DNA from 2 places in the Cronobacter dublinensis subsp. dublinensis LMG 23823 genome. Region 1 is predicted to be linked to the other one. Evidence: predicted binding sites of a transcription regulator. Region 1 holds the regulator's gene; the other holds the start of a gene.

Region 1 (12,325 bases):
GGTGTTTTTGCTGGTATGCACCCTGACGCCCATGCTTTCGATTTTACGACGCAGCTGCTCGCCGCCCATCTGGTCGAGCTGTTCGGCCATGAGCATCGGCGCGAACTCAATAACGTGGGTTTCGACGCCTAAGTTTTTCAGCGCGCCCGCGGCTTCAAGCCCGAGCAGACCACCGCCCACCACTGCGCCGCGTTTGCTGCGGCGTGCGCAGGCTTCAATCGCGTTCAGATCTTCAATGGTGCGGTAGACAAAGCAGTCCTGCGTTTCGGCGCCTTTGATCGGCGGGATCCACGGGTAGGAGCCGGTCGCCATAATCAGTTTGTCGTAATAGACAGTGCGCCCGGCGCTGGAGTGGATCACTTTCTCCTGGCGGTTGATGGTGATGGCGCGCTCGCCCACCAGCACTTTCACGCCGTGCTTGTCGTAGTAGCCTTCGCGGACCAGCGACAGCTCTTCAGCGGTATGATGAGAGAAGTAGGAAGAGAGGTGCACGCGGTCATAGGCGATGCGCGGCTCCTCACAGAAGACGGTGATGTCGAACTGGCCTGGATCGGCTTTATCGAGAAGGTCTTCGATAAAGCGGTGACCAACCATGCCGTTACCGATAATAGCGAGTCTGACTTTGCTCATTTTTGCCTCGATTTCTTTTCTATTACCGCCTACCTTAACGATTCAGCCCCCCCGCTTATTGATGTAAATCAATTACACCTTTATATACCTCTTAATGGGTATATCCTTGATTTTTGTAGGTTTTTATAAGTGCTGGAATTGATTAGAGTTTCGCGAATGTTCGTTTTTTGAACCGTGGTGGAATGAATTTTCGCCAGAATGGTTTACGGCATGAATAGCGGGTGTAGCGTGAAAAAAGGCACAAACGAGGGCAGGACGAGAAGCGAAAACGGTGGGGGAAGATAAGGAAAGTTGTCCCTTCCCTGGCGGGAAGGGACAGAGGAGGCTTAGTGCGCCGCCGCGGTTTTCGCGTGCTGGCGATGGCGGGTCACAAAGCCCAGCGCAAAGCACATCACAAACACCACAGCGTAAAGACCGTTAGCGGTAAACAGCGCCGCCTGCGGACCGTGATTCGCCACAATCGGACCGGTCACGATAAAGGTCAGCATGGTGCCGACGGTGCCGCAGGTGAGGATAAAGTTAACCAGTTTCGGCGAGGAGACTTTGGTCTGCTGCGAGCCGAGCGTAATAATGGTGGTATAAATCGCGCTGGAGAAGAACCCGAGCGCCAGAATGAACCACGCCATATGTTCCGGCTTGCTGGTAATAAAGAAGTACATCAGCACGGTGGCGAGACCCGCCAGCACGGTCAGGATACGTTGCAAGTCAAAGAAGCGCAGAACGAAGCTGAAGACCCACATGCCAACCATGTAAGACATCCAGAAGTTGCTCACCAGCGTACCGGCGTCGTTCAGGTTCATGCCGAGGCCTTTGGTGGCGTACTCCGGCACCCAGCCAATAAAACCGAGCTGGCCCAGAATGTAGCAGAGCGCGGCGATGGAGAGGAACAGCACGCCCACGCCCCATTTTTCTTTGGCGACCGGCTGGTTTTCCTGCGGAGCATGTTTGCCAAGTACCGGGAAATCGCAGCCGAAGGTCAGGATGAAAATCGCCACGTAGACCAGGCCGATGCAGGCATAAACCCAGTACCATTCAATGCTGCGCGCCAGCAGGAAGGCGGCGACCATCGGGAAAATCATCCCGGCCATGCTGAAGAAGGAGTCGGTAAACAGCAGGCGGGAGCCGCGCTGGCGTCCTTCGTACATGTGCGTAATCAGGAAGGTCCCGATCGACATCGTTATCCCGCTCACCAGGCCGAGCACGAACATCGCGCCGGAGAAGAGCGTCAGGCTCTTACTGAACATCAGCGCGACGACGGCGAGCACCATCAACACAAAGCCAAAGCGCAGCTGGGTTTTCAGCGGCACGATTTCCATCAGCCAGGCGTTTAAAAAGATAGAGATCAGGATCCCGGCGTTCAGGAAGGTAAAGGTGTTACTCATGCTGGATACCGGCAGATGGAAATAGTCTGCGATATTGCCCATCACCATCCCGGTGACGATTACCAACGCGCCGGTGAGGGCGTAGGAAAAAAAGCTGATCCATGTGAGCTTAATACGGTTGCTGTTAGTCATGACTGGCCTGTGAATAGAAGTGTAAAGCGCGTTGACGGCGCCGTGAACATGGGCATTCTAGGGCGTAATGTGATCCAATAAAACAATCATTGATCACATGCTGTGTAAAACGACATTGTTTATATGATGGTCGTCACATAATTTCACACGCCTGATCCGATGAGCGCGTTTTCGCTGCGCGCTGGTACGTAAAACCAGGTAAATCTCTGGCACGTCATGCGATCGCTATTTAGAATCGACCCACTTGCTTTTTTCTGCTTCGTAAGGAATTCGTCATGCTCAAATCCACACTGGCGGCTGTTGCGGCTGTATTCGCGCTTTCTGCCCTTTCTCCTGCCGCGCTGGCGGCAAAAGGCGACCCGCACGTTCTGCTTACCACCTCTGCGGGAAATATTGAGCTGGAACTGAACAGCCAGAAAGCGCCTGCGTCGGTTAAAAACTTCGTTGATTACGTCAACAGCGGTTTTTACAACAACACCATTTTCCACCGCGTGATCCCGGGCTTTATGGTGCAGGGCGGCGGCTTCACGGCGGATATGCAGCAGAAACCGACCAATGCGCCGGTGAAAAACGAGGCGGATAACGGTCTGCCGAACACGCGCGGCACCATCGCAATGGCGCGCACTGCCGATAAAGACAGCGCCACCAGCCAGTTCTTTATTAACGTCGCCGACAACGCCTTCCTGAACCACGGCCAGCGCGACTTCGGCTACGCCGTTTTCGGTAAAGTGGTCAAAGGCATGGACGTCGCCGATAAAATCGCCCAGGTGCAGACCCACGACGTCGGCCCGTACCAGAATGTGCCGTCCAAACCGGTGGTGATCCTCTCCGCGAAAGTCCTGCCGTAACCCTCTTCCTGACGCGGGCAGGCTTGCCCGCGTCGTCTCGCTCCCGGCAAACCGGCCCATTGCTGCTTATACTTGTGGCACACGGGGTTACGTTCAGGGAGGCAAAATGGCCAGAAAACTCACCGACAGACAAAAGTCCCGGCTCTGGGACGCGCAGAAAAATCACAATTTCCAGGCCAGCAACCGGCTGGAAGGCATCGAGGTGCCTCTGGTGACCTTATCCCGCGAAGAAGCGCTGGCGCGCATTGAAGAGCTGAGGGGGCACTATGAGCGATAAATTCGGCGACGGGCGCGACCCCTATTTCTGGTCCGGTAGCGATGTGCTGCGCAACCGGCTGAACATTCATGCCGCGCAGGATCTGCAACACGCCGAGCGCGAGCTGACCTCGCTGCGCGCGGCGACGCTTGAACTCGGCCCCGTCCAGCGCGGGCTGCCGCACCTGTGTGCTATCCACCGCCAGCTGTTTCAGGATCTCTACGAGTGGGCGGGCGAGCTGCGAGAAGTGGATATCTACCAGGGCGAGACCCGCTTTGCGCATTTCGAATATCTCGAAAAAGAGGGCAACGCGCTGATGCAGGCGCTGGAAGATGAGGATTATCTCGTCGGGCTGGAGCCGGACGCGTTTGTCGCGCGTCTTGCGCACTATTACTGTGAAATCAACGTACTGCATCCATTTCGTACCGGCACCGGGCGCGCCCAGCGCGTGTTCTTTGAACAGTTGGCGCTGCACGCGGGCTACAGCCTCGACTGGCGGGATGTCGATGTCAACGACTGGCGCGCCGCGAATCAGGCGGGTGCGATGGGCGACCTGGCGCCGCTTGAGAAAATCTTCGCGCGCGTAGTGAGCGAGGCACGGGAAAGCGAGTAAACTGGCGCGGTTCTTTTTTTCGGAGCCGCCATGTTACTGCTTATCGACAACTACGATTCTTTCACCTGGAACCTGTTTCAGTATTTCAGCGAGCTGGGCGCAGAGGTGGTCGTCAGGCGCAATGACGAGCTGACGCCTGACGATATCGACGCGCTGGCCCCTGCGCATATCGTTATCTCTCCCGGCCCCTGCACGCCCAATGAAGCCGGTATCTCGCTGGAAGTCATCCGCCGCTACGCCGGGCGTCTGCCCCTTCTCGGCGTCTGTCTCGGCCATCAGGCTATCGGCCAGGCATTTGGCGCGGCGGTCGTGCGCGCGCAGAACGTCATGCACGGCAAAACCTCGGCTATCCGGCACAACAACACGGGCGTGTTCGCCGGGCTCAATAACCCGCTAACCGTGACCCGCTACCACTCTCTGATTATCGACCGCGCCACGCTGCCCGCCGAGTTTGAGATAACGGCCTGGACAGACGAGGGCGAAATCATGGGCATCCGGCATCGCCATCTGGCGCTGGAAGGCGTGCAGTTCCACCCGGAAAGCATTCTGAGCGAACAGGGCCATCAGCTCCTGGCGAACTTTCTGACGCGCTGAATTTTTATTGCCTTTTAGTGATTTTTTATTCATATTTTGTGCTTATCTTTTCATGTGCGATGGCACATTTACTGGATGGGCATGAAATGGCAACTGAAAAAACAGCAATTACGCGCGCCACCTTCGATGAAGTGATCCTGCCAATTTATGCACCGGCTGAATTTATTCCGGTGAAAGGCAAGGGCAGCCGCGTCTGGGATCAGCAGGGCAACGAGTATGTCGACTTCGCCGGCGGCATCGCGGTGACGGCGCTCGGCCACTGCCACCCGCGGCTGGTGGCGGCGCTGAAAGCGCAGGGCGAAACGCTCTGGCACACCAGTAACGTTTTCACCAACGAACCCGCGCTGCGCCTGGGGCAAAAGCTGGTGGACGCCACGTTCGCCGAGCGCGTTGTGTTTATGAACTCCGGCACCGAAGCCAACGAAACCGCGTTCAAGCTGGCCCGTCATTACGCCATCACGCGTCACAGCCCATACAAAACCAAAATCATCGCGTTTTATAACGCCTTTCACGGACGTTCGCTGTTTACCGTCTCCGTGGGTGGCCAGGCGAAATACTCCGACGGCTTCGGCCCGAAACCGGCAGATATCATCCATGTGCCCTTTAACGATCTCGACGCGGTTAAAGCGGTGATGGACGACCACACCTGCGCGGTCGTGGTGGAGCCGGTACAGGGCGAGGGCGGTGTGACCGCCGCGACGCCGGAATTTCTGCGCGGCCTGCGCGAACTGTGCGACGCCCATCAGGCGCTGCTGGTATTCGATGAAGTGCAGTGCGGCATGGGCCGCAGCGGTAAGCTCTTTGCCTATATGCACTACGGCGTGACGCCGGACATCCTCACCAGCGCCAAAGCGCTGGGCGGCGGCTTCCCGGTGAGCGCGATGCTGACGACGCATGAGGTGGCCTCGGCGTTTCACGTCGGCTCCCACGGCTCCACGTATGGCGGCAACCCGCTGGCCTGCGCGGTGGCGGGCGAGGCGTTCGATATTATCAATACCCCGGACGTGCTGAACGGTGTGGCGCACAAGCGCGAACAGTTCGTGCAGCATCTGAAGAAAACCGGCGAGCAGTACGGCCTGTTCAGCGATATCCGTGGTCTGGGCCTGCTGATTGGCGCCGAGCTGGCACCCGCTTTCCACGGACGAGCGCGCGATCTGCTCTACGCGGCAGCAGCCGAGGGGGTAATGGTGCTTAACGCCGGGCCGGACGTGATGCGTTTCGCGCCGTCGCTGCTGGTGGAGAGCACCGACATTGACGAAGGCATGGCCCGTTTTGCCCGCGCGGCGGCGCGCGTGGTGAACGGCTAATCAGCGTGACTGGCTCAGGCGCCGCCTGAGCCAGATGCCGTGGTGGGGCCGCTGGCGCCACGCCACGGAAGAGATCGTGTGCATGGTGCGCAGATGATCGAGAATACGCAGCAGGTGATGCTCCATCACGCTGAGCGGCCCTTCCGGCAATACCTCTTCGCCCTCCAGCACCGCCTCGTTTTGCGTCTCGCCCGGCGCGTCATATTCCAGCCGCTGCTGACAGCGTTGCAGCGCGATTTCACAGGCCTGTAAGTAGCGCGCCGCCGTTTCCTGCGTCAGCGAGGACTGCTCGCGCGCCAGCGTCGTTATCGCGTTGATGTGCTCGACGATAAACTGGCTGTGTGTCACCCACAGGCGCATATCCTCCAGATACTGGCTGTTAAAGCCCGGCTCCTGCATCGCCTGATTAAGCGAGTTATAGAGCGCGTTATGCGCCTGGTTGACGCGCATTCGCTGCCAGGCGAGCGGCGCGGGCTGCGGATCGTCGCTCAGGATCAGGCGCAGCGCCTCCTGGTCGGCTTCCAGCGCGTCGTGCGCATTCTGGCGCAACAGGCCGCTTTGCCACTGCGGCCAGAGCCAGACCATGCCCGCGAAGGCGATAAGACAGCCTGTCAGCGTGTCTATCAGGCGCGCCACGATGTACTGCTCGCCGTTGAGCGTCAGCAGTTGCAGCGAATAGACTGCCGTCACGGTGAAGCCAATCATCGCCCAGCCGTAATTACGCCGGATAATGAGATAGCTGATTAACGTCACCAGCAGCATGCCGAGCAGCGTATAGCCCTGCGGCACGTTCAGATGCAGCGTGATGCCCGCAATGATAAGCCCGGCGAGCGTGCCGCCCGCCCGGTGCAGAATGCGCACCCGCGTCGCGCCGTAGCCGTTTTGCGTAACAAAGAGCACCGTCATCAGGATCCAGTACGGCTTCGGCAGCTGAAACACGCTCGCCAGCAGGCCCGCCGCCGCGAGCATCACGCCAAGCCGCGCCGCCGTGCGCAGCGCCGCCGATTTGAACGACAGATAGCTTTTCAGCGCGGGCAGGAGCGGCAGGCGGCGCTGACCGTTGTCCATTAAATCGCGGGCATAAAGCGGGCGCTGGGTACGCAGCACACGGGCGATGCGGCTGAAATGGTATTCGCAAAACTGCCCGACCGGGTTGTCAGGGTGCTGGCGGGCGATTTTTGCGAGCGCCTCGATCTGCTTGTCCATCGTGAAGCGGCGCGAATAGCGGTGATAGAGGATATCGTCGGAGAGCGTGCGCAGGCGCGTCGCCACGGTTTGCGCCGTCCAGCGCAGCACCTCTTCAGCGTGGCTGCGCTCCACCAGCTTTTGCACTTCACCGGGTTGATGCAGCGAGACCGAGATATGCTCCTGGAGATCGAGCGCCACCTGAAAGGCGCGCAGCAGGCGCTTGTAGCCGTTCTGTCGGGTCGCGGCCAGCATCTGCAACTGCTGATAGCATTGGCTTATCTGATCCACCACTTTTTGCTGATGCACCAGCAGGGGCGGCAAGGCCTGCTCCGGGTCGGTATGGCGCGTCAGCAGGCTGTATTTAGCCTCGCAGTAGTCGGCGAGGCTTTGATAAATCAGGCTTAACGACTCGCGCAGTGGCTGTTCGCGCCATAGCCAGAACCAGAAGCCGTTAAACGCGCCATACCAGAGCGTGCCGAGAACATAGAGCAGCATCGGCTGCCAGACGGGCATATTCCCGGCGAGGCTTAACGTGAAAATCGCCGCGATAAGCGATGCGGGCAACAGGCGTGCATGCAGCGGGCTGATTTCCGCTGTCACGCCGAGCAGCAGCGCCAGCATCAGCAGAATGAGCGGCAGCGGCACCGCCTGCAACAGCAGAAACTGCACGGCGAGGCTGCTTAACGCAAACAGCGACGCGCCGATGATGAGCCGTTTGAAGAAGCGTTTATGCGGGGTATCGAGACCGGCAATGTTGCAGCACGCGGGCACCAGCGAGAACAACAGCCCCTGTTGTAAGTGACCCAGCAGCAATCCCACTGCGACCGGCAGGCTTAAGATCAGCGTTTGCCGCAAAGCGTAATTGATTTCAGGGTGATAGATAAGACGACGCCACATAGGGGAGAAGTATAGAAACAAAAACGGCGTGTTACCGAAGCGACACGCCGTTTTTTTCAGGAACCTTAGCGGGTTCCGTAAACCACGATGGTTTTTCCGTGCGCGGAGATCAGGTTCTGATCTTCAAGCATCTTCAGGATACGGCCCACGGTTTCGCGGGAGCAGCCCACGATCTGGCCGATTTCCTGACGGGTGATTTTGATCTGCATGCCGTCCGGGTGAGTCATGGCGTCCGGCTGTTTGGCGAGATTCAGCAGCGTCTGCGCGATGCGGCCCGTCACGTCGAGGAACGCCAGGTTACCGACTTTTTCAGAGGTGACCTGCAGGCGACGCGCCATCTGCGAAGAGAGACGCATCAGAATATCCGGGTTTACCTGAATCAGCTGACGGAATTTTTTGTAAGAGATCTCAGCCACTTCACAGGCAGTTTTAGCGCGAACCCAGGCGCTGCGCTCCTGACCTTCCTCGAACAAACCCAGTTCGCCGATGAAGTCTCCCTGGTTCAGGTACGAGAGGATCATCTCCTTGCCCTCTTCATCTTTGATCAGCACTGCCACTGAGCCTTTGACGATGTAGTACAGCGTCTCCGCTTTTTCACCCTGGTGAATCAGCGTGCTCTTAGATGGATACTTATGAATGTGGCAATGAGACAAGAACCATTCAAGAGTCGGGTCTGTTTGCGGTTTGCCAAGCACCATGCGCGGTTATCCTCTGTTTTAAACTGGCTCCAAAGACAGGGCGCGTAACCCCTGTCTGGCTTTGCAATCATCATCTTCCCGCATCCAGGGAAGTTGGCTGTCCGTGGACGTCGCAGCCGATAAATTGTCTCTCCTCTGCATACATGCGTAACATCAATGTATCGCCGCTGCATCCAGACTGTTTTAGCATAGCTTTTCACAGGTGTCTCCTGTTGTCTCGTTTCAGCTTGACGCAGGTCGCCTTCCGTTGCCTCTTATGACGGGGCCGAGTAATCTGTCAGTAAAATGAATAGCCTGGAGCGATTATCATGCACGCACGAGTGAAATGGGTGGAAGGCTTAACCTTCCTGGGCGAGTCGGCGTCAGGGCACCAGATCCTGATGGATGGCAACTCCGGCGACAAAGCGCCGAGCCCGATGGAAATGGTGCTGATGGCCGCCGGCGGCTGCAGCGCGATCGACGTGGTCTCTATTCTGCAAAAAGGCCGTCACGACGTGACCGACTGCGAAGTGAAGCTCACCTCCGAGCGTCGCGAAGAGGCGCCGCGCCTGTTTACGCATATCAACCTGCATTTCGTTGTGACGGGTAAAGAGTTGAAAGATGCGGCGGTTGCGCGTGCGGTAGACCTGTCGGCGGAGAAGTATTGTTCGGTCGCCTTGATGCTTGGCAAGGGCGTGAATATTACCCATTCGTACGAAGTGACAGAAGGGTAAGCGTGTGACGGCGGGCGGCGCTGCGCTGACCCGCCCAACGGCTTATCGATACGGCGTTACTGTATCTCCTTGCCTTCCATCAGTCGCTGCACCAGCGGCAGCATGATGAGTTCCATCGCCAGCCCCATTTTGCCGCCCGGCACCACCAGCGTATTGATGTGCGAAATAAACGAGCCCTGCAACATCGCGAGCAGCCAGGGGTAATCGATATTGTCCAGGTTGCGGAAATGGATAACCACGAAGCTTTCGTCGAGCGACGGAATGCTTTTGGCGGCGAACGGGTTAGAGGTGTCCACCGTTGGCACGCGCTGGAAGTTGATATGCGTGCGCGAGAACTGCGGCGTGATGTAGTTGATGTAATCCTCCATCGAACGCACCACGGAGTCCATCACCGCCTCGCGGGAATGCCCGCGCTCGCTGGTATCGCGGATCATTTTCTGGATCCACTCCAGGTTGACGATAGGCACCACGCCCACCAGTAAATCGACATGCTTCGCCACGTCGTTCTGCGGCGTCACCACGCCGCCGTGCAGGCCTTCATAAAACAGCACGTCGGTCGGTTCCGGCAGCGGCTGCCAGGGCGTAAAGGTGCCCGGCACCTGGTTCCAGGGCACGGCTTCATCGTAGGTGTGCAGATATTTGCGCGACTGCCCTTTGCCGGTCAGGCCGTATTCCACAAAGGTTTGCTCCAGCAGGCCGAAATCATTCGCCTCCGGGCCGAAATAGCTGATATGGCGGCCCAGATCGCGCGCCTTGCGAATTGCCATGTCCATTTCCGGGCGCGTATAACGGTGAAAGCTGTCGCCTTCCACTTCGGCGGCGTGAAGATTCAGCTGGGCGAAGATTTTACGAAACGCGAGGCTGGTGGTCGTGGTGCCCGCGCCGCTGGAGCCCGTGACGGCGATAACCGGATGTTTGGCAGACATAGCGAGACAACTCCCTGAAGCGGCGGGGCAAGGCTCCGCCTGGCAACGTTAACCGCGAAACTGCGAGCGCGGCATGATATTGACCGTTTCGTGCAGTTCAGACCACACCAGAACGGCTTCGCCGCTTTGCAACTGACGCCGTACATCGGCGACCTTTTGCTCAAGCGAGCGTTCATGTTCACCATAATCGGTGCCTTCGCGCAAGACGAAGGCTTCAATCAGGCGCTCCAGCGTGTCGGGCGCGATGTCTTGCCAGGGAATGATCATTTATCGGTCCAGATAAGGGGTTAACCAGTCAGGAATGCGCTGCTCAAGCCACATTTTCGGCTGACGCAGCGTGCCGCCGACGAAGCCCACGTGACCGCCGTGCTCCGTCAGCTGATACTCAATATTAGCAGGCAGCGTGGTCGTGTCGGGGATCACATGATGATCCATAAACGGGTCATCTTTGGCGTGGATAATCAGCGTCGGACGAGTAATCGCCGCGAGCCGCGGCAGGGCGCTGCACTGCTGGTAATAATCGACGGCATCGCGGTAGCCGTGGATCTTCGAGGTGATGAGATCGTCGAAATCGCGAATGCGGCGCAGGCGTTTAAGCTGGGCGAGGTCGACGGGCAGCGTGCCAGGCCAGGCCTTCAGCTTGCGGGTCGCGTTGGCTTTCAGCAGGTTCAGCAGATAGAACTGATAAAAGCGCGAAAACCCTTTTTCCATATGATTGCAGCAGTGCTCCAGCATAAACGGCGCGGAAACAATGACCCCGGCGGTAAGCGGGAAGGCGGCGTCAATCTCCGCCATCAGGCAGCCGAGCATATTGCCGCCGAGCGAGTACCCGACCGCCGCTGTCGGCACCGTGCCGAAGCGTTCATCGAGCCAGCGCAGGAAAAAGGTGCCGTCTTCGGTTTCGCCTGAATGATAGATACGTCCCAATTTGTTCGGCACGCCGCTGCAACCGCGAAAATGCATCACCACGCCGAGCCATCCGCGCTGTTTCGCTGCGTGGATAAGCCCGTGTGCATAGGGGCTGTGCAGGCTGCCTTCCAGTCCGTGGAACACCACCAGTCGCGGCTTATGGCGCGCCTGTTCCGGGTTTTCGCTAAACGCGAGGTCGACGAAATCGCCGTCCGGCAAATCGAGCCGCTGCCAGTGCGGCTCAAACTGCAACCGGCGGCGCAGAACGCGCGGCAGCATGGTTTGCAGATGCGGATTGCTGACTCCCGGCATTGGCTGAAAGTGTGAAGAATCGGTGTTCAGTGCAGGGAGTTCTGCGGGGGTAATGTCGGCCATGGCACGCTGTCTGTTGGTTAGTTCGCTAACTACTATAACGATTGTTATTCATTTTGTTGATGGTTTGATGCGGATCACTCAGCCAGCAAATTGCGCGAGAAAAGATGAATATCCGCATCCGGCTTGCGCCGCCAGAGCCGGGCTTTACGCGCGCCGGTGGCGACGCTCTCGCCGGTCTCTTCAAACATGCCCGAGGCCTCAAAGCGGCGGATCAGGCTTTTGCGCTGGATAGGCTGGCCGAGAATAATCTCCGTCGCCTCCTGCAGCTGGCTCAGGGTAAAGCATTCCGGCAGGCAGTATACCGGCAGAAGCGAGTACATCGTCTTCTGGCGTAAGCGGCGCAGCGCCGCCTCGATAATCGCGCGGTGATCGAACGCCAGCGCGAGGGTATCCAGCGCCGTCACCGGCACCCACTGCGCATCGCTGACCGACGCGATATGCGGCTGGCAGTCGACCCAGGCGATAAGCGCAAACCACGCGGTCGTCAGGCTCCAGCCGCGCGGGTCGCGATCCGGGCCGGAAAAGGTCTCCAGCTGCTCCAGCCATGACGGGCGCACGCCGGTTTTTTCGGTCAGCTTGCGTAGCGCCGTGGCGTGCGTTGAGGCGTCTTTTTGCATATCGATAAAGCCGCCCGGCAACGCCCAGCGCCCCTGCTGCGGCTGACGCGCGCGCTGCACCAGCAGGACACAGAGCGCCTGGTCATGCAGGGTGAACAGCACGCTGTCCACGGTTACCAGTGGCGAAGGGAACCGCGCAGGATCGTAGTTTTCCAGATATTCTGCTTCAGTGGTCATGCGCCGCTCCGTTTAATTGTCTCAGAGACAAGTTTACCAGCCCGACAGAGCGGGGCAAAGCAA
Region 2 (12,325 bases), 1.3 Mb from region 1:
GGTTGCCGCTCTCCCCCGCCGGGCGTGAGAACCACAGGACGCCTGCGAGTATCAGCGCGCACGCCGAGGCCACCCAGAAGATGATATTGGGGTTCACGCCAAACAGCATGCCGGTCATGGAGGCGCACAGCGCCCAGCCCACGCAGCCGGAGACGCGCACTTTGCCATATTCAAAATTATTGGCGCGACTCACGCGTTCAATATATGCCTCCACGGCGCCTGAGCCGCTCGAAAACACGATGCCGAGATAGCAGCCGCCGACAAACGCCCCGACCCAGATGTTAAACGCCAGCAGCGGTTTAAGCACAAAGATAAAGAACGGCGCAAACAGCACCAGCAGGCCGGTAATCGTCCACAGCAGATGTTTACGCAGCCCGAGCTTATCGGACACCAGCCCGAACACCGGCTGGAAGATAATCGCGAACAGCGAGATGCACGAGAAGACGATCCCCGTATCCGTTTTATTCAGGTGGGCGACATCCGCGAGCCACACCGGAAAGAACGGAAAGTAGGCCGACATAATGAAGTAGTAGAAAAAGAAGAACAGCAAAAAGAATAGGAAGTTCTGTCTTTCAACCGGGGTCAGGGCAGGCTTATTCATCGTTCACCTTTCGTGTTAATGAGGCTGTTTTTGTTGTTAAAGCCGGGGCAAGCCCCGGCGGTCGCGCCCTGTCAGCCTTGCCGTCTGCGCAGGGTAAAGCGGTAGCGGTATTCCCGCGCGCTCAGCAGATATTCCGGGTGCACGCTCGGGGTCCAGGAGTCATCCCCGCCGACGCCCATATGGAAACCGTCAATCGTGAGCCAGATGCCCGCCTCCGGCTGCAGTTTGTGCCAGTGGCTGGTCTCCATGAGCTGGCGGGTACCGTACGGGCTTAACGAGAAATGAAACTCGCCCTCGGCCAGCCAGCCGTTCCAGTTCAGCTCGCGGGTATTGCAGCGCAGGCCGTTCTCAGTAGGGAAAATGTACGGCGTGGAGAGCTCAGCAAGCGGCAGCGTCCAGCGTGAGAAACAGGCGCTGCTCAGCCGGTCCGGGTAGTTCTCATGCGGGCCGAGGCCGAGCCAGCTGGCCGTCTCTTCGCCGCCGCGCAGCTGGCAGACGACGCCGATACGCGGCAGCGGCGGCAGCGCCGGGCTGCGCTCGACGTCGATATCGCAGTGCAGGGCGCCCTGGTTATCCACGACCATACGCCAGCGGCTGAGAATGGCCGGGCCGTCCGCCAGACCGCGGGCGAAATACGCGTGCTGCACGCGCACTTCCACGCCCTCGCGGGTGGTTTGCGCCTCGCAGGCCAGGCAGCGGTGTTCGGCGTCATACAGCCCCGCCGCTTTCCAGCGCTCCACCCAGGCGTTCGGGTCGATGCGTTCCACTTCGCTGACGCCGATATCGTTATCCAGCGGCGCGCGAATAAACTGATCGGCAAGCGGCGTCAGCAGTTGATCTTCGCCGTCGTCGCTCCACTGGGTAAGCAGCCCGCTGGCGCGGCTGACGCGCCAGACCTGACGCCCATGGCGGATGACAAATTCCGCGTCGGCTATCTCAAGCGCGGGCGCTTCGCCCGCCACCGGCGGTTCGGGCAGCGCCAGCGGCGCGGCAAGCGGCCACTGCGCCCAGGCGCTGAGATGCCCCTCCGGCGACCACGCCGTCGCCTGCGGCTGTTCCACGCGCACGTGCAGCCAGATGGCGTCGTCGCCCGCCTGAGCGCTAAAGCCGTTCTCGCTGAGCGTCAGCACGCAGCTCTCCTGTGGGCCAAGCTCCAGCGCGGTTTCGCCACTGATGCGTGTTTCGCCGCGCACCTCGACGCTCCAGACCAGGCGCTCGTTGTCGTTGTCGCGGAACAGGTATTCGCTGGTCACTTCGATTTGCAGCGGGCTTTCGCTCACCAGCCGGAACTGGAAGAACTGCTGCTGATGCTTCGCCTCATACAGCGCCGGGTGCGGCGTGCGGTCCGGGAAGACCAGCCCGTTCATGCAGAACTGTCGGTCGTTCGGCGTGTCGCCGAAATCGCCGCCGTAGGCCCACCAGCGGCTGCCGTCCGGCTCCACGCGCGTGATGGCCTGGTCGGCCCAGTCCCAGATAAACCCGCCCTGCAGGCGCGGATACTGGCGGAACGCGTCCCAGTAGTCGGCAAAATTACCGAGGCTGTTGCCCATCGCGTGGGCGTATTCGCAGAGGATCAGCGGGCGGGTTTCGCCGGGCATCGAGATCCACTTTTTAATCGACCATTTCGGCACCGCCGGGATAAGCTGATCCGTTTCTACCCGGGCGTACATCGGGCAGATGATGTCGGTGGCGCGCGTATCCGCCCCGCCGCCTTCATACTGCACCGGGCGCGTCGGGTCCTGATGCTTGATCCAGTTGTAGAGCGCGGTGTGGGTCGCGCCGTTGCCCGACTCATTGCCGAGCGACCAGATAATAATGCTCGGGTGGTTACGGTTGCATTTCACCATCCGGGTGACGCGCTCGCTGTAGGCGCCAAGCCACACCGGGTCATCCGACAGGCGGCTCATCGGCTCCATGCCGTGGGTTTCGATATTCGCTTCATCCACCACGTAAAGCCCGTAGCGGCTGCACAACTCATACCAGCGCGGCTGGTTGGGGTAGTGCGAGCAACGCACGGCGTTAAAGTTGTTCTGCTTCATCAGCAGGATGTCCTGCACCATCGCCGCCTCATCCACCGCCTGGCCTTTTTCCGGGTGATGCTCGTGGCGGTTGACGCCGCGAATAAGCAGCGGCTGGCCATTGAGCGTCAGCAGGCCATTGTGGATTTCCACGCGACGAAAGCCGACGTCGTGCGCCTCGGAGACTAACGCCATACCGTCAGTGTCCAGCAGCGTCACGACCGCGCGGTAGAGGTGCGGCGCTTCGGCGCTCCAGAGCAGCGGATTGTCGACATCGAGCGAGAGCGTCACGCGCTCCGGGTAGTTACCGCGCTCATCAATCGGGGCGGAGCCGAGCGCCCGCGTCTGGCTCGCCACTTCGGTGTCGCCGTGCCACAGCGCCAGGCTGACGCTGAGCCCGCGCGCGGCGGACGTCACCTCCACCTCGCTAAACAGCGTGGCGTGGCGCAGCGATGGCGCAAGCTCGGTATGGACGCGCACGTCTGCGAAGGCCTGCTCCGGGAGATGCAGCAGGCTCACCGGGCGGAAAATCCCGCTCATGCGCCACATATCCTGATCTTCCAGATACGTGCCGTCCGACCAGCGCAGCACCAGCACGCACAGGCGGTTGCGGCCCGCGTGCAGCACGTCAGTGAGATCGAACTCCGCTGGCAGACGGCTATCCTGGGAGTACCCCACCCACTGCCCGTTACACCAGAGATAAAACGCCGAGTTCACGCCGCCGAAGACGATGCGCGTGCGGCCCGCTTCGAGCCACGCCTGCGGCACGTCGATATCGCGCGAATAGCAGCCGGTCGGGTTGTCGTCCGGCACAAACGGCGGGTTGACCGGGATCGGGTAGCGCACGTTGGTGTAGATCGGGGTGTCATAGCCTTCCATCTGCCAGTTCGACGGCACCGTTGTGGCTCGGGCATCCGTGAGATCGGCCGCCAGCCAGACATCCGGCACCTGATGAGGGCTTGAGAAAAAGCTGAACTGCCACTCGCCGTCGAGCGACAGCACGGCGTCGGAGGCGTCGCCCCGGCGCGCCTGGCAGGCGTCACGCCAGCCGTGCAGCGGCGTGTGGGAAGGCAGGCGGTTCACGCTGGTAATAGCCGGATTTTGCCAGTCGTTACGGGCAAGGATGGTCGCCAGCGGGCGCGTCTGCAGCTCGTTAAAAGCAGTGGTGGTGGGGTTTTCTGTCATGATGGTTCCCTGGAAATCAAAAAATGTCGTGCGCTAACATTGATAATCAGCATGGCGGGAAACCGGGCGGATCGCGAACAGCGGCTTTTCAGAATGAGAACCTGGATCACATCACAGCCATGAATGGATCCAGAAATGGGATCTTCATCACACCGATAATGTTAGCGCACGACATTTCACGCCAGAAATTGACTTTCGCCGCCGCCATCACCGATCATTGCGCCGACGAGAGGCAGAGGAAAGGCGATGAAAAAACGACTCAGCACGCTGGATGACGTGGCGCAGAAGGCCGGGGTGTCGCACCAGACGGTGTCGCGCGTGCTTAACAAACCGGCGCTGGTGTCGCCCGCCACCCGACAGCGGGTGCTGGAGGCCATGGAGGCGTTACAGTTTGTGCCAAACCGCAGCGCGCAGCTGCTGGCGGGCAAAGCCACCCGCACGCTCGGTTTTATTACCGTCTCTCTCGCGCTCCACGCGCCGTCGCAGATTGCCGCCGCCATTAAAAGCCACGCCGCGCGGGCGGGCTACAGCGTGGTGATCGCCACCCTGGAAACCGGCGCGCTGGAGGAGCTGCAACGCTCGCTAAATGAGATGCGCGCGCAGAAAGTGGACGGGGTTATCATCAACCTGCCGCTCGGGGCCGACGCGGCGGCGACACTCGCGGCGCAAAACAGCGATCTGTTGTGCCAGTTTCTCGACGTGCCCGCCGACAGCGACGTGTTTCACGTGAGCTTTGATCCGCGCGACGGCTCGCGCCAGAGCGTGGAGTTTCTGCTTGATGCCGGGCATCGGCAGGTAGCGCTACTCGCAGGGCCCGCGCATTCGGTCGCCTCGGCAATGCGTCTCGCCTGCTGGCAGGAAGTACTGGCGGAGCGCGGCCTGCGCGCCTGCGCGCTGCTGCACGGCGACTGGAGTTCGAAAGATGCCTGGCAGCAGACGCTCAGCCTGTTTCGCACGCGGCGCGACATCACCGCGCTGCTGGTGGCTAACGACCAGATGGCCTTCGGCGCGATGAGCGCGCTGGACGAGCTCGGCCTGCGCGTGCCGCAGGATGTCTCGGTGATTGGCTATGACGACACGCCGGACAGTGCCTATTTCATTCCGCCGCTCACCACCGTCGAGCAGGATTTCAACCGCCTCGGCGCGGAATCGGTGCGCCGGATGGTGGCGCGCCTCACCGGTCACGGCGACGGCGGCTCGACGCTGCTGCCGACGCGTTTCATCGAACGCCGTTCCACCACGTCGCTGCGCGACCGTCACGCCGATCGCGAGCGCCTGCTCGATGAGATGGCGCGTCTGGTGAAAGCGCTGCGCGAGTGCTGAGCACGACGCCGGAGACCCCACTCTGGCGTTTACGGTTATTTCCTTCCTCTTTTGCGCATTTTCCCTGCCTTTTAGCGGCCTGTTCGCGCCGATGATTTTCGCTTTCAATTGCAAATGATTATTAGTAACATTCTCAACTTCTGTGAAAGGGTGTTTCAGTTTATGGCAGGATCCGCTGGCGCAGACGCCGGGAAAATCCCCTTTTGCGTTATCTGACAATAAGTTAAACCAAATGGAGTTGTCTGATGAACCACAAGACCGGCGCCCTGGCGCTGCTGGTGACGCTCGCCCTTATCGGCTGCGCGACACACCCTTCCCCCGCCCCGGCCACCGCTCCGGCTCCCGCAGCACACACCCAGCACGATCACCTCGTGAAGCGCGAACTCGCTTACGGCGTGTATGAGATGGCGCTAAGCCCGGCGGGCAACGCGCTCTATGTCGCCACCGCGCAGTCGTTTAAGGACGTGCAGGGCGGCGTAATTTACAGGCTCGATCCGCAGTCGCTGATCACGCTCGGCGAAACCCATACCGACCTGAAAAATTTCGGCATCGCCACCGCGCCGGACGGTAAAACGGTCTGGGTGACCAACTCGCTCGATGGCGGCATCAGCGCGCTCGACACCGCCACCGGGAAAATCACCGGTCGCCTGCTGTTTGGCGAGCGTAACGAGAAAGGCTTCCCGTCCGGGGCGCGTGAAATTCTCTGGCACGACGGCATGCTGTATGTCGGTGCCGTCGCCGATCCGGCGGTGATCTGGGTGGTTGACGCGAAAACGCTGAAGCTTAAAAAACGCATTAAAAACGCGGGCAAATGGGTCACGGGCCTGCACTTCTCCCCAGCCACGCAACGGATCTACGCGGCGAACGGCGGCGGCGAAATTCTTGTTATCAACCCGACCACGCAGCGCATTGAGAAGCGCTGGAAACCGCTTGGCGACAAACCGGCGCTGCTGCTGAACATGGCGGAAGATCCGGCGACCGGCCGCCTGTTCGTCACCGACAATTCGAAAGCGAAAACCACGCTGGTGCTGGATATCCGCAGCGGCGACGTCATTAAACAGCTCGACGTGGGCGATTCACTGGCGGTGAAATTCAACCCGCAGCGCCAGGAGATCTACATCACCCGGCGCGACGGCGGAAAACTCCTGAGCCTTGACGCCGCCACCTATAAGGTGAAAAAGCAGTGGGATCTGCCGCCGAATCCGAACAGCCTGCTGCTCTCGCCAGATGGCCAGACGCTGTGGGTCACCGTCAAACAGCCTTTTAACAAAGACCACTCCACCAAAGGGCCGGAGCAGGTGGTGCGCATCGACCTGAAATAACCGTTTACGGGCCCGACAAGGGGCCCGTTTCCTTACAAAAATAATGACAGGACAACCTCGGGGATGAAACACGTAACGTTACGCCAGACGCTGCTGGCGATGGCCGTGGGCTGCGCCGCGTCTTACGCGCACGCGGAAGAGACTATCGTGGTGCAGGCCGCCCGCGAGGCGTTTACGCCGGGCGGCGACACGCCGCCACCCGCCTATCTGGATGGTCAGGTGGCGCACGGCGGGCGGCTCGGGATGCTCGGCGAGCAGCGCGCGATGGACGTGCCGTTTAACGTCATCAGCTTTACCTCAAAGCTCGTGGAAGATCAGCAGGCGCGCACCGTCGCTGACGTGGTGCGTAACGATGCGGGCGTGCAGAACGTGCAGGGCTACGGCAACTTCCAGGAGACCTACCGCATTCGCGGCTTTGCGCTGGAAGGCGACGACATGACCTTCAGCGGTCTTGGCGGCGTGATGCCGCGTCAGGTGGTGGAGATGGCGATGGTTGACCGCGTCGAGATCTTCAAAGGCGCCAACGCGCTGGTCAACGGCGCGTCCACCACCGGCGTGGGCGGCGTTATCAACCTTGAGCCGAAACATGCCGACGCCCTGCCGCTCACCCGGCTTGGCGTCGATTACACCTCAGCACGTCAGGCGGGCGTCACGCTGGATGCCGGACGGCGTTTCGGCGAGACGGACCAGTTCGGCGTGCGCGTAAACCTGGTGCAGCGCGAAGGCGAGACGGCGGTGGATAATGAAAAGCGCCGCACTACCTTTGCTTCCGTCGGCCTGGATTATAAAGGCGATCGCCTCAAAACCTCGCTCGATCTGGGTTATCAGAAACAGGGCTTCCACGGCGGGCGAATCGGGGTGGATGTTCGCAATGTCGATTTCATTCCGGCCGTGCCGAAAGCAACGCAGAATTACAGCCAGGACTGGGTTTACAGCGATCTCGAAAGCCAGTTCGGCATGGCGCGCGCTGAGTATGCGCTCGCCGACGACTGGACGCTCTATGGCGGCTTCGGCGGCCAGCACAGCCATGAGAAAGGGCTGTACGCCACACCGCGGCTGATTAACGCCGACGGCGACGCCACGATGGGTCGCATGGATACCAACCGAATTATCGATAATGCCAGCGGGATGGGCGGCGTGCGCGGGCGCTTTGACACCGGGTTTATTTCGCATCAGGTGAACCTGGGGTATTCGGCCATCGCGCGCCGCGACGCCACGGCCTGGCGCATGGCGAAAACCACCAAAACCGTCAATATTTACGATCCGCGCGACGTGGGCCGCCCGCCCAACGCCAGCGCCAGCGGCAACTACGGCTCGCCGCCGACCACCGGCCGCTCGCGCACCCAGGGCTGGCTGCTGAGCGATACGCTCGGCGTGCTGGATGACCGGGTACTGCTGACGGTCGCCGCGCGCCATCAGAAAGTGGTGGTGCGCAAATACAGCGCCAAAACGGGCGATGAAACTCTCGATTCGCGCTTTAACGACAGCCGCTGGATGCCGACTTACGGCATCGTTTACAAGCCGACCGAACAGGTATCGCTTTACGCCAACCATACCGAATCGCTGGAGCCTGGCGGCAGCGCGCCGGCTACCGCCGCCAACTACGGGGAGAGCACCGGCATTTTGCATTCAAAGCAGAATGAAGCAGGCGTGAAAATTGACTTCGGGCGGCTCGGCGGCACGCTGACCGCCTTTGAAATCAAAAAGCCCGTCGCCACCCAGGACAGCGTCACCAATATCTACGCGCTCAGCGGCGAGCAGCGCAACCGCGGCGTGGAGCTGAACCTCTTCGGCGAGCCGGTGCTGGGGCTGCGCCTGAACGCCAGCGCCACCTGGATTGACCCGCAAATGACCCGCACCAAAGACGGCGCGAATGACGGTCACGACGCCGTCGGCGTGCCGCGCTTCGCGATGCGCGTGGGCGGCGAGGTGGATATCGCGCCGGTCGAGGGGCTGACCGCCAGCGCCTGGGTGAACCACACCGGCGAGCAGTACGTTAACGCCGCCAACACCCGCAAGCTGGACGACTTCACCACGCTCGATCTCGGCGTGCGTTACCGCATGACGCTTAACGATCAGCAGAATACCGTGACGTGGCGCGCGGGCATCGATAACGTCACCAATGAGAAATACTGGTCGACCGTGGAAAGCAGCGGCATTTACCTCTATCAGGGCAAACCGCGCACGCTGAAACTCTCCATGAGCTACGATTTTTAAGCCGCACCCGCCGGGCCTCCCGGCGGGTTTCACCTTTAGCGGTCTTTATCCTCTTCCTTCATGCGCGCCCGAATGCCGCCGTCGATGGTCGTCGTGTCGGCCATCGGCTGATAAATCGCACCGGTCGTTGGCGCCAGCGGTTGCGCTTTTTCCACCGAGCGGCTTATCACCTTCGCCGAGAGTTTCTCGGTCATGTCCGGGAACAGATGGTGCGACAGGTTAGACGAGCGCGCCTTCCAGCCCACCGGGATCTCCTCTTCCGGTTTGAAGCAGGCTTTGACCATCGCGTCGATCACTTTCTCCGGCGAGTCCATCGCGGCCATGCGCGGCGCGTGGCCGGTATAGTTGGCGGCGTGGGTCCACCACGGCGTATCCACCGCCCACGGCATGATGGTCGCCACTTTGATGTCGTTATAGTCATTGAGCCGCAGCTCTTCGTTGATAGTGCGCCCGAGGCTCAGGACCGCCGCTTTGGTGGCGGCGTAGCTCGACTGAAACGCGAGCGGCACTTCGCTGTCCACGGAGCCGGTGTTGATCAGCACGCCGAAGCCCTGGGCAATGAAATGTTTTACCGCTACGTGCGCGCCGTAGATGACGCCTTTGAGGTTTACATCCACCAGACGTTCGTGATCGGCCAACGGGATCTCCCAGAACCAGCCGAGCGCCCCAATGCCGACGTTATTGATCCAGACGTTAATCGGCCCGAAGCGCGCGATCGCCGCCTGCGCCAGACGCTCCACCTGATCAGGCTGGCTGACGTCCGTCTCCACCGCCAGCGCGTGGCCGCCACCGGCGTTGATCTCCTGCGCCAGCGCCTCCAGCGCCTCACCCCGTCGCGCCGCCAGCACCACATTCGCGCCGCGTTTCGCCAGCGCTAACGCCGCGCCACGCCCAAAACCGCTCGACGCCCCGGTGATGACGATGGTGGTGTTGATCATTCGCTCTTCAGACATACCGGCCCCCTTTAATCAGCAGATTGCCGCACCGCCACAGGCTTGCAGGACGGCGCAGCCCCGCTTTTAGTCTGGACCGGGATGCGCAGAACGCAAAAAGGATGGTTTTTTAGCTGCCCGCTAACCCTGAAATTAAAACGGCTTCGTTTAAGGGGAACGGGGTATAAAGGGGTCCGGTCAGTGCCATTGTTATTCCCCGATGCTTACTAAAAATCATAATAACAACTGTATGCTCTGGTGGGCTTTCGCTTCTGTCATTGTCAGCCTGTTTTATACCGTCAATCCTCGCTGTGACGTCTGGACTGAAAGAAACCCGTCGCGACTTATCAATTTTTTCGATTTCGCTGACAAAAAAGGATGGCCCAAGCCATCCTTTTTTCGCATAAACGCAGCCCACTCAGGCGCGCAGACCGCCTGCCAGCAGCGTAAAGGCGTCGATCATCTTCGGCAGCGCCTGCTGCGGATCGGGGCTTGCCGCCACCCACAGCGCGGCATTGAGCGCCGCGCCGTTCAGCAGCCGCGCGGCGGCGTCGGGATCGACCGGTTTGATAACCCCGCTCTCCATCATACGGATAACCGTCTGGCGCGTGGCATCAAGGCAGCTGTTCTGGCTTGGCCACTGCGCCGGATCGCCGAGAAACGCCGGGCCGTCCAGCAGCACGATGCGCCGCACTTCTTCATCCAGCGCCATCCGGATATACGCCACGCCTTCGGCAAGCAGCGTCGCCCAGTCATCGCCGGCGTTCGCGGCAGCGGCCTTCGCGCGCTGCGCCATCTCGCCATCCACCTGCGCCACCACGGCGGCGAGCAGCCCTTTTTTATCGCCGAAATTATGATACAGCGCGCCGCGCGTCAGGCCGACGCTCGCGGTGAGTTCATCCATTGAGGCGGCGGCAAAGCCTTTTTCGGCAAACCCCTTACGCGCCGCCGCAATGAGCTTCGCGCGGTTTTCTTCCATCGTGTCGATGCGGCGTCTTGCAGCCATAACTCCTCCATTTCACATACGGATCGTATTTCAATTGACATACGCGGCGTATGTATGATTATTATTCACATACGCCACGTATATTAAATCAATAACCGGCGCGTTGCATCCGCCTTGCGCCTGACCGATAAGAGGAACCGCTATGATTGCCCGTGAACCTGTTTTCCCCGCTCACCGCCATGCGCTCTATGAAGAACACGGCTACTCCGCCGCTATTCGTTCCGGCGACCTGCTGTTTGTCTCAGGGCAGGTCGGCAGCCGCGCCGACGGCACGCCTGAGCCGGATTTCGACGCCCAGGTGCGCCTCGCCTTTGAGAACCTGCGCGCGACGCTCGCCGCCGCGGGCTGTACGTTTGACGATCTGGTGGATGTCACCACTTTTCATACCGATCCGCAAAACCAGTTCCCGACGATTATGGCGGTCAAGCAGGCTATTTTCCCGCAGCCGCCATTCCCGAACTGGACCGCCGTCGGCGTCACCTGGCTTGCGGGGTTTGATTTTGAAATCAAGGTGATCGCCCGCATCCCGGACGCGCCGCGCGCATAAAAAGAGGATGGCATCAGCCATCCTTTTTCAGCAGCAATGCGTTACAGCCCACGGCGCGCCATGAACAGCGCCAGATCCACCAGCCGGTTGGAGAAGCCCCATTCGTTATCATACCAAGCGAGGATTTTGACCATATTGCCGCCAATCACCAGCGTCGAGAGACCGTCGATAATGGACGAGCGCGGATCGCCTCGGTAGTCGCTGGAGACCAGCGGCTCGTCGCTGTAGCCGAGAATGCCTTTTAGCGGCCCGTCCTGGGATGCGTTCAGGAACGCGGCGTTGACCGCTTCCACGGTGACATCACGCTCAAGCGTGACGGTGAGATCGACAATCGAGACGACCGGCACCGGCACCCGCAAAGAGTAGCCCGTCATGCGACCATCCAGTTCCGGGATCACTTTGCCGATCGCCTTCGCCGCGCCGCTGGAATAAGGCACGATGGAGAGCGCCGCCGCGCGGGCGCCGCGCAGGTCTTTCTCGGGCTGATCGTGGAGCGCCTGGCTGTTGGTGTAAGCATGCGTCGTGTTCATCAGGCCGTGACGGATGCCAAACTGCTGATGCAGCACCTGGGCGGCAGGCGCGAGGCCGTTGGTGGTGCAGCTGCCGTTGCTGACCACGCGGTGTTGCGCCGGATCGTACTGCTCATGGTTAACGCCCATCACGATGGTCAGGTCGTCGTTTTTGGCCGGTGCCGAGATGATGACACGCTTCGCGCCGCCTTTCGTGATGTGCGCTTCGGCCTGCGCTTTATCGGTGAAGAAACCGGTGGCTTCGATGACAATCTCTACGCCCACGCTGCTCCACGGAATATTGCCGGGGTCGCGCTCGGAGAAGACGCGAATGGCGCGCCCGTCGAGCTTAAGTTCGCCCTCGCCCGCCTCTACGGTCGCAGGCAGCGTGCCGAGCAGGGAGTCATGTTTGAGCAGATGCGCCAGGGTTTTGCTGTCGGTGAGATCGTTAATCGCCACCACCTGAAACGCCTCATTGCCCAGCGCGGCGCGTAATACGTTGCGGCCGATACGGCCAAACCCGTTAATGCCAACCTTAACCATGATAAAGCTCCTCTGTTAACGTTCTGTAGAGAGTGTGTAACAGAGGAGAGATGGCGTAAATGACGAGATTAGATCACTTTACGCCAGAACGCGGGCGCAGAAGCGTTCGCGGTATTCAGACG

What was found. Region 1 encodes CRP, which controls carbon source genes, mostly activating them, when cyclic AMP is high. Its sites were predicted from a motif close to ATGTGANNNNNNTCACAT; they were not measured.
Region 2: AFK67_RS04480 (beta-galactosidase) is a predicted target of CRP. The motif match lies at 3,940-3,957, and genes of this name have one in related genera.

Annotation. Positions count from the first base shown of each region.
Region 1 is NZ_CP012266.1:4,076,207-4,088,531, reverse strand. Features, by position in the region: gene nirB (nitrite reductase large subunit NirB) at 1-630, opposite strand, end outside; gene tsgA (MFS transporter TsgA) at 957-2,144, opposite strand; gene ppiA (peptidylprolyl isomerase A) at 2,420-2,992, shown strand; gene AFK67_RS22320 (FicA/YhfG family antitoxin) at 3,099-3,269, shown strand; gene AFK67_RS18985 (putative adenosine monophosphate-protein transferase Fic) at 3,259-3,861, shown strand; gene pabA (aminodeoxychorismate synthase component 2) at 3,892-4,455, shown strand; gene argD (bifunctional acetylornithine/succinyldiaminopimelate transaminase) at 4,542-5,762, shown strand; gene AFK67_RS18970 (YccS/YhfK family putative transporter) at 5,763-7,847, opposite strand; gene crp (cAMP-activated global transcriptional regulator CRP) at 7,913-8,545, opposite strand; gene AFK67_RS18960 (OsmC family protein) at 8,854-9,258, shown strand; gene AFK67_RS18955 (phosphoribulokinase) at 9,315-10,184, opposite strand; gene AFK67_RS18950 (YheU family protein) at 10,233-10,451, opposite strand; gene AFK67_RS18945 (hydrolase) at 10,452-11,468, opposite strand; gene AFK67_RS18940 (NUDIX hydrolase) at 11,543-12,262, opposite strand.
Region 2 is NZ_CP012266.1:962,096-974,420, reverse strand. Features, by position in the region: gene AFK67_RS04485 (oligosaccharide MFS transporter) at 1-601, opposite strand, end outside; gene AFK67_RS04480 (beta-galactosidase) at 673-3,804, opposite strand; gene AFK67_RS04470 (LacI family DNA-binding transcriptional regulator) at 4,051-5,127, shown strand; gene AFK67_RS04465 (YncE family protein) at 5,373-6,449, shown strand; gene AFK67_RS04460 (TonB-dependent receptor) at 6,513-8,666, shown strand; gene AFK67_RS04455 (SDR family NAD(P)-dependent oxidoreductase) at 8,702-9,619, opposite strand; gene AFK67_RS04450 (TetR/AcrR family transcriptional regulator) at 10,017-10,604, opposite strand; gene AFK67_RS04445 (RidA family protein) at 10,747-11,151, shown strand; gene gap (type I glyceraldehyde-3-phosphate dehydrogenase) at 11,193-12,203, opposite strand; gene AFK67_RS04435 (GlxA family transcriptional regulator) at 12,282-12,325, opposite strand, start outside.